DNA from 2 places in the Paenibacillus sp. FSL P4-0081 genome. Region 2 is predicted to be linked to the other one. Evidence: riboswitches for the same ligand, from Rfam matches in the RefSeq annotation. Region 2 holds a riboswitch; the other holds the start of a gene.

Region 1 (4,425 bases), 3.6 Mb from region 2:
CATCCAGGTAAGGCTTGTGCTGGAAGAAGTTCGCATCCAGTTGTTTCTCGGCAAGCTGTGTATTCGGAAGGATATAGTCCGTGAATTCTTTGATCTCAAGCTTAATGCCTTGTGCTTCAAGCAGCGGGGCAATAGCTTTCAGAATTTCCGCATGCGGTACAGGAGAAGCTCCAATGACCAGGGTTACGGGTTCTGCAGCAGGTTCAGTGGTCGGTTCTGCAGCAGCAGCTTCCGTTGGCGCCGTTGTAGCCGCAGAGTTTGCCGCGTTATTCGCAGCGTTATTGTTGCCGCAAGCTGCAAGCACCAATATCATGGTCAAGCTGAAGAATGTGAGCAGTACTTTTTTCATCTGTAAATCCCCCTCTAATCAATAATTTGTATGAATAAGGCTCTATATGGACATACCTTATTTCCGTGTAAAATGTCTTACCAGCCGGTCACCGGCCATTTGCAGCAGCTGCACCAGAATAACCATCAGGGCCACCGAGATAATCATGACTTCCTTCTCATAACGGTAATAACCGTAACGGATCGCCAGGTCACCCAGACCGCCGCCGCCTATCATCCCGGACATTGCGGTATACGAGACGAGGGTAACAATCGTAATCGTAACACCGGCCAGCAGACCCGGACGAGCCTCCGGCAGCAACACGCGCATTACAATCTGTCCCGTGGATGCTCCCATACCCTGCGCCGCTTCGATGATCCCCCGGTCAACCTCCCGCAGTGCGGTCTCTACCAGTCTGGCGAAGAATGGAGCCGCGCCGATCACCAGCGCCGGAATCGTTCCAAGTACGCCTATCGAGGTACCCATAATCGACTTGCTGAACGGAATCAGGGCAACCATCAGGATAATAAAGGGGACCGAACGCAGAATATTTACGACGAACGATAATACCGAGTAAACAGCCCTGATAATAGTGTTATTAGACTTGCCCCATAAATATAACACAATTCCGAGCGGTAAACCAAGGATAATTGTGAATATTCCTGAAAAAGCTAACATTTTTAATGTTGCGACCGTGGCATCAAGCATTTCTTCCCAGTTAATCGCGCTAAAATCCAGTCCGCCCATTAAGAAATCACCTCCACATCAAGGCCTTCAGCCGCAAGTTCGGAAAGTGTTGCTTCCACGGCTTCGGATGGCCCTTCAAACCGGACAATCAGCTGACCATAAGGAACATCCTTGATAGTAGAAATGGTTCCCTGCAGAATGGCGAAATTAACTCCGGTTCCCTGCGCCACATGGGAAAGGGTCGATTCGTACGTTTTTTGCCCGAGAAAAGTAATTTTGACCGCCTTAGTATATCCGGCATGTACAGCATCAATCGCTTGCCGCAGCGGTCCGTCCGCCTGAGTTTCACTGCGGATGAATTCTTTCGTAACCTCATGCCTTGGTTTCAAAAAAACCTGGGCAACGTCGCCCTGCTCCACAATCCCGCCCCCATGAATGACAGCCACCCGGTCGCAAATGCTCTGAATGACATGCATCTCATGCGTAATCAGCACAATGGTCAAGTGAAATTTCCGGTTAATATCCAGCAGCAGGCGCAGAATTGAATCCGTTGTCTGCGGGTCCAGTGCTGAAGTCGCTTCATCGCACAGCAGAACATCAGGATCGCTCGCCAGAGCACGGGCGATCCCGACCCGCTGCTTCTGGCCTCCGGACAGCTGAGCCGGATATTTGTTCCGGTGCTCCTCAAGTCCGACTAGAGCCAGCAGATCCTGAACCTTCCGCTCAATCTCCGTCTTGGAGGTTCCGGCCAGCCGCAGCGGAAAGGCAATATTGTCATAGACGGTTGCGGAGGAGAGCAGATTGAAATGCTGAAAGATCATCCCGATCTTGCGCCGCTGCTCCTGCAGCTGTCCCTGGCTGAGTGCGGTCAATTCCACCCCATCCACCCATACTTCACCCTCGCTCGGACGTTCCAGCAGATTAATGCAGCGGATCAGCGTGCTTTTGCCGGCACCGGAGTGGCCGATCACACCGAATATCTCCCCCTTCTTAATAGACAGGCTTAGTCCGGAAAGCGCCGTTGCGGCCTTGCTTCCCTTACCGTATACTTTCGTTAAATCTTTCAGCTCTATCAATCGCCCCGTCCTCCTTCTTCCATGCAATTTATAACAAAAAAGACCTCTTACGATCCGTGCAGATCGGAAGAGGCCGTGTGTGTGAAGTAAACAATGCCGTCTCATCTGCCAAGACCGCAAACCTAGCGGCATTGTAGGAATTAGCACCATGACATTTGCAGCCAGCAGCTAAGCTGTGTACAAATCGGTTGCCGGGCTTCATCGGGCCTATCCCTCCGCCGCTCTCGATAAGATTATAGTATGAAGTTATATATGCCGTTTCATGTTAGAAGTAAATACTTGCATAAGTATATTAAGTTTCCGGTTCTTTGTCAAAGGTAAGTTTTTACGGCTGTCCGTGCTCTGAACGCTGGCTGGATGCAGCTTTATTCTTGTGCCACTGCTCATTGCTGTACCTGAAGGCAGCCGATAAAGATTTGCACACCATCTCCAGGCTCTGCCTCAAATCCTCCAGATGACTGTCAAGATCCTCCAGTTGGATTTTGTCATGCAGCCCTTGATGGCGTTGCCAGAGATCATCCGTCATCTCAGCGTTCATGTAGTGAATCTCGGCATTGCGCCGTTTGCGCAGATTCTCCACCGGTTCGCGGTAAGAGTTCCTGATCTTCTCCAGCTCATTGGCCAGCGGGTTGTGCGCATGAAGCAGCTGAAATTGGCGAAGCACTGTGAAGTAAGAGAAATGCGCTTTGACTTTACCTGTATTCAGATCATACAGACTGTTCAGAACCGTACCCAGCTTGTCCAGCAGGGAGAACACCCGGATGAAGCCGTCCTTATAAAAATACACATACCTGGCGTACTCTCCCTGTTCCGTGGGCGACATATCATCCATATAACCGGCAACCACCGACTTCCGGTAAAAGGCGGCGGCGAACCAGCTCTGCTCCAGCTCGTCCAGCGATGAGATCAGACCGCGTGTCCATATCTCCAGCTTGCGGTATTCATGGTCACGGTCTTGATGTGTGTTCATCTCCTTGCGCAGCATGGAGGCGACCTTCGCCATGTTGTCCATGGCTTCGGCCAGTACCCCGCTGTTCTCGCGGGGCGGCTCTCCCAGTAATGTCCGCAGCATATTTGTCCTCCTCAGAATACTTAAGATCTATACAAGAGGGAAATAACGGTTCCAGTTCCGGTTCACCAGTTCAACCGTGTCCTCATGCGGAACCAGCTCCTCCGGGTACCCCGGCTTCATCCGGGCATCTATTACAATCGGCAGGGAATAGCTGATTGCGTTACGCAGTGCATGGGTCTCCGCATAAATATCATCCGCCGGATTAAACCGGGTGAACACTGTCCACAGGAAGGAGGTTTGTGTGCGCACCGCTTCAGCGGCATCGTCCACCAGAACAATCAGCGGCCAGGCTGTGCCCTTCTCCTTGAAGGAAGCGGCCAGCCTGACGGGAAGCTCAGGGTCTTCTATATAGGATGCTCCGGAAACGGCTAAACATCCGCCGCAATAGGGCACGGCGCCGGTGATTGCTGGAAGGTGACCCTCCGTATAGGTTCTGGGCAGCTCACGGACCGGGTTGCCGGTGCCCATCATCACAGCCTTACTGCCATGATTCAGCTTACGGCCGGTATAGTCAAGGGTATCCATGGAGGTGTTAGCGAAGATCACCAGATCCGATGCCGGATTAAAGCGTTCAAGCACGGTTTCCAGCAGTTTAGGGAAATCCGTAAGCTCAACCGGTTCATTCGTCAGGAGCAGGAATTTCGTTAAGGAGAGCTGGCCTTCCCCCAGAATACGGAAAGCCGAAGCCAGTCCCTCACGCGGATAGCTCTCCCTGACAACAGCCGAAGCCAAGGCGTTCGAGCCGGATTCGGAGTACGCCCACAGAGCTTTCACTGAAGGCATCATTAGCGGATAGGCCGGAGCCAGCAGCCGCTGCAGATAATCCTTCAGATAATAATCCTCCTGGCGGGGTTTGCCGGTAATCGTGGCCGGAAATATCGCGTCCTTGCGGTGCCACATCCGCTGCACATGCATCACGGGAAAATCATGCTGCAGCGAATAATAGCCGGATTGACTGCCATATGGACCTTCCGGTCTCCGCTCAAACGGAGACACCCGCCCGCGGATGGAGAATTCAGCTTCTGAAGGAATGCGGTGACCGCCCAGGGGGTCCTGCACCATAGGGAGCTTCCCGCCCAGCATAAGGGATGCCAGCATCAATTCCGGAAGCCGCTCTGAAACCGGGGCAACAGCAGCCGCAATCAGGGCAGGAGGCCCGCCGATAAAGACAGAGACCGGAAGGGTCTCCCCCAGCAGCTCAGCCTGGCGGTGATGGAAGCCGCCCCCTTTATGGATTTGCCAATGAATGCCGGTCGTGCTGT
Region 2 (4,425 bases):
TATCCGCAGCCGCGCCCATTTTCTCAATTTCATTGCTTTCGAACAGCGTGATTGTGTCTTCTAATTGAAGACGTTCACCTTTAAGTGTCTTATCCAGAATAAGATCAATTGCACTCAACGTTCGCAGCCTCCTCTTAATCCTATGAAGTATAGTAGATGAATTTAATTTAAAAAATAAACAAACTCGTTCCCCCATCGTATCACAATCGGATGAGCTTGAAAAATCTTTCGCCAAATAAAACAGCAGCACCCGTTGGCGCTGCTGTTCAATGTATACAGTGATTCTATCTGGCTGCTAAGGTTCCAAGATGCCTATTCCAGCTCGGTGCGCGCGGCCTCCAGTGCCTGCGTAAGATCAGCGATCAGATCGTCCACATGCTCGATGCCGACCGAGAAACGCAGCAGCCGGTCATCTACGCCAACCGCATCCCGGATTTCCGCCGGAATATCGGCGTGAGTCTGTACCGCCGGATAGGTCATGAGCGATTCCACACCGCCAAGACTCTCAGCGAATGCAATCAGGCGGATATGGCGGAGCAGCGGCTCCACGTATCTGGCATCCTTCACCTTGAAGGAGAAAATCCCGGTGTTGCCGGAGGACTGGCGCTTCTGGATTTCGTATCCCGGATGATCCGGCAGACCCGGATGGAAGACTTCGGCTATGGCCGGATGCTCCAGCAGATAACGGGCGATAGCCAGCGCATTACTCTCATGCCTCTCCATGCGCAAGGCAAGTGTTTTCATCCCCTTCATCAGCTGGTAGCTGTCGTTTGGTGCAAGGACAGCGCCCAGTGAATTATGCAGAATCGCCATTTCTGCAGACAATTCAGCGCCTTTGGTCACAATAAGTCCGGCAAGGACATCGTTATGTCCGCCCAGATATTTGGTCGCGCTGTGAACGATGATATCTGCTCCAAGCTCAATAGGGCGCTGGAAGAACGGGGTCAGCAGCGTATTGTCGACAATCGTGAGCAGCCCGTGGCGGCGGGCCCATGTACATACCGCTTCGATATCCGTAATCATCATCAGCGGATTGGTTGGTGTCTCAATGAATACACCCTTGGTGCCCGGCTGGCGCGCAGCTTCCAGAGCATCCAGATCATTCGTATCCACATAGGAGGCGCTGATGCCGTATTTGGACAGAATCCGTTCCAGCAGACGGTACGTTCCGCCGTACAGGTCGAGCGAGACAACGAGATGATCACCTTGTCCAAACAAAGCAAACACAGTAGTCAGTGCAGCCATACCCGAGGCGCAGGCGAAGCCGGCATCTCCAGACTCCAGTACCGCTGCCGCATCTTCGAGCACAGAGCGGGTAGGATTTTTGGTGCGGATGTAATCAAAGCCCGTGCTCTGTCCGAGTCTCGGGTGACGGAATGCCGTCGCGTTGTACACCGGATAATTAATCGCCCCTGTCGCGGGGTCCTCCATCGAACCAATCTGTGCCAGTCTGCTCTCAATTTTCAGTTTCTCGTCCATTTCCATTGCCTCCTAAAAGTTTTGTGCGTGTAACCATTGCTTCTATATATAAATAATTTTTTTAAATAAACGCTCCGATATCGTAGGGTGTCTCCTGGTATACATAGTAATTGAGCCAATTAGCGAATAATAAGTTAGCATGGGCGCGCCAGACGGCCGGCGGTGTACGGGTGGGATCATCTTTTGGATAATAGTGCTTCGGAATCTCAATATCCATGCCCTTGGCGATATCGCGGTCATACTCCCATTTCAGGGAGAACGGATCATATTCTGAATGTCCGGTTACAAAAATCTGCTTGCCGTCATGCGCAGAAACCAGGTACACACCGGCTTCCTCTGATTCCGCCAGAATCTGCAGATCCGGATTATTCTCTATATCTTCACGGGAGACGTCGGTGTGACGGGAATGCGGCACATGGAATACTTCGTCGAAGCCCCGCAGCAGTTTCACATTATTATGGCTCAGCGTATGCGGAAACACTCCAAAGCATTTATCCGGCAGACTCACCTTACGCACGCCGAAGTGGTGGTACAGTCCTGCCTGCGCGGCCCAACAGATATGCATGGTCGAGGTTACGTTCTGCTTGCTCCATTCAAAAATCACTTTCAGCTCTTCCCAGTAGTTGACATCCTCGAACTCCATTTGTTCCACCGGAGCCCCGGTGATGATCAAGCCGTCAAAGCGGCGGTCACTGATTTCATCAAAGGTTTTGTAAAAGCTCTTTAAGTGCTCTGCCGAAGTATTCTTCGAGGTATGGGAGCTGGGATGCAGCAGAACAACGTCCACCTGAAGCGGTGAGTTCCCGATAAGGCGCAGCAGCTGCGTTTCCGTGGTTTCTTTGGTCGGCATCAGATTCAGGATGGCGATCCGCAAAGGACGGATATCCTGATGAAAGGCATGGCTTTCATCCATTACAAAAATATTCTCACCGGATAATACTTCTTTGGCCGGAAGACTGTCGGGAATTTTAATAGGCATTGCTGTTTCCACTCCTTAACTGAAATTAGGTTCCGCTTGGCGGTTAAATCTGATGTAAAACAACGAAAAAAGACCTTTCTCGGGCGAGAAAGGTCATATATCTGCAGTCATATGCGCCTCTCTCATCTGCCAGAGAACTTCCGCCGGACGAATAACGTCCTGCAAAGCTTCCGCAAGAATTAGCACCGTGCGTTCACACGCCGGTTGCCGGGTTTCATCGGGCTAGTCCCTCCACCTGCTCTTGATAAGATTTAGCTGTATTCAGTTGGGGTTATTCCAAAGCATCCGCGGATACTTTTCTTAAAATTCACTTTAAATCATGAACCTCCTTTTCGTCAAGTCCATACAATGCTTAAGGGGCCTGGAGAATGAAAAGAATTTCTCTTGAAAGAGCCATACCCCGGCGTTATACTAGACAAGTGTTTCAACCATAAACGGCGAAAAGAAGAGGTGAGAGAAGAATGGAAGGCGACCCGGGCTCGCGAATAAGCGTGCAGAAAGAACAACCACACAGGATTAACATCAGCTTGCCGGCGGCGGGGGCAGTTCTTCTTCATGCTCTCGGACCGTCTTTTGGCCTTCATCCATGATTGTACCACCGGCCAAGCTGATTTTTTCTCTGTGCTTTAATTAGCATATCCCTGGAGAAGACCAGGGACAGAAGGAGTGAATCAGATGAAAATCCGGCTGGTGAACGCAGGGGTTTTTACGACTATTGACAATATTGAGGATACACTTACCGCACCCGCTGAGGGTTTCTACTGGATTGATGCAGATGCCCAGGATCTTGTTGAGCTTCAGCCTTTGTACAATCTGCATGATCTGGCTGTCGAGGACTGTCTCAGTGAAGAGGATCAGCGCCCGAAGCTGGAGATCTATGAGAGCCATTATTTCATCGTAGTCAACAGCATCCGGTTTGATGACGAGGAAATCTTCCTCCGCGCGCTCAACGTATTCCTGGGCAGACACTTCATCATTACCGTTACGAAGCAGAAGATCCATGAGCTGCGCGTCCTGAAGCCCGTCCTGTGGGAGCAGGAGGTCAGTGAACCGGACCGTTTCCTGTACCTGTTAATCGACCTTGTGGTTGACAACTTCTTCTCGGTCGGTGACCGGATTGAAGCGCGGATCGAGAAGCTGGAAGAGGATATCCTCATGCACACCAAGAAATCACATCTCAGCGAGATCATCGGTCTGCGCAGTGAGATTCTCTGGCTGAAGAAGATGCTCGGCCCGCAGAAGGAAGTTATCAACACGCTCAACAAAAAAGACCTCCGCCTGATCGACGATCAGCTGCAGAAGTATTTCAGCGATATTTATGAAAATGCGGTCAAGATCTCTGAAACCTTTGAAACGTACCGCGATCTCATGGGCAACTTACGTGAAGCTTATCAGTCCAGTATTGCTAACCGCGCCAATGAAATCATGAGAGTATTTACGGCAATTACTACGATATTCATGCCGCTGACCGTTATTACCGGTATCTACGGTATGAACTTTGACAATATTCCCGAGACCCATTCCCAGTACGGCTATTATGGAGTCATCGCCGTCATGGTGACGCTCGGCTGCGGAATGCTGGTGATCTTCCGCAAGAAGGATTGGCTATGAAACTAAACGGACGAATACGCAGGACGAAGGCACCGGATACCTCTTGGTATAGGGAAGCCTTCGTCTTTTTGGTATATGGCGGCCACAAAACTACATGTGTCCGGCTGCGCCGGTATCCATGCCGGCAAACAACCGCTCCGTATCCTCGCGCTTGCAGAGCTGACGCTCCGGATTCATGACAGCTGCAGCTCCGGAGGCGATGCCGAACTGAACGGCTCTGCGCAGCGGCCAGCCCCGTTCCAGACTGTACACGAGTCCCGCAACCAGACTGTCGCCAGCGCCTACTACACTGAGTACAGGAACTTCAGGTGCCAGCAGATGCTCGCAGCCGTCTTTGGTAATCAGCAGCGCCCCGT

What was found. Region 2 has a riboswitch for S-adenosylmethionine ahead of metA (homoserine O-acetyltransferase MetA). Riboswitches for the same ligand answer to the same signal wherever they lie in the genome.
Region 1: linked by a shared signal. The riboswitch ahead of P40081_RS30365 (methionine ABC transporter ATP-binding protein) and the one ahead of metA (homoserine O-acetyltransferase MetA) in region 2 are both predicted to bind S-adenosylmethionine.

Annotation. Positions count from the first base shown of each region.
Region 1 is NZ_CP009280.1:7,157,205-7,161,629, forward strand. It holds gene P40081_RS30355 (MetQ/NlpA family ABC transporter substrate-binding protein) at 1-349, opposite strand, end outside; gene P40081_RS30360 (methionine ABC transporter permease) at 407-1,075, opposite strand; gene P40081_RS30365 (methionine ABC transporter ATP-binding protein) at 1,075-2,091, opposite strand; SAM riboswitch class I at 2,190-2,325, opposite strand; gene P40081_RS30370 (Cthe_2314 family HEPN domain-containing protein) at 2,417-3,163, opposite strand; gene P40081_RS30375 (UbiD family decarboxylase) at 3,191-4,425, opposite strand, start outside.
Region 2 is NZ_CP009280.1:2,337,202-2,341,626, reverse strand. It holds gene mqnC (cyclic dehypoxanthinyl futalosine synthase) at 1-118, opposite strand, end outside; gene P40081_RS09910 (aminotransferase class I/II-fold pyridoxal phosphate-dependent enzyme) at 313-1,479, opposite strand; gene metA (homoserine O-acetyltransferase MetA) at 1,541-2,458, opposite strand; SAM riboswitch class I at 2,578-2,709, opposite strand; gene corA (magnesium/cobalt transporter CorA) at 3,134-4,069, shown strand; gene P40081_RS09895 (1-phosphofructokinase family hexose kinase) at 4,160-4,425, opposite strand, start outside.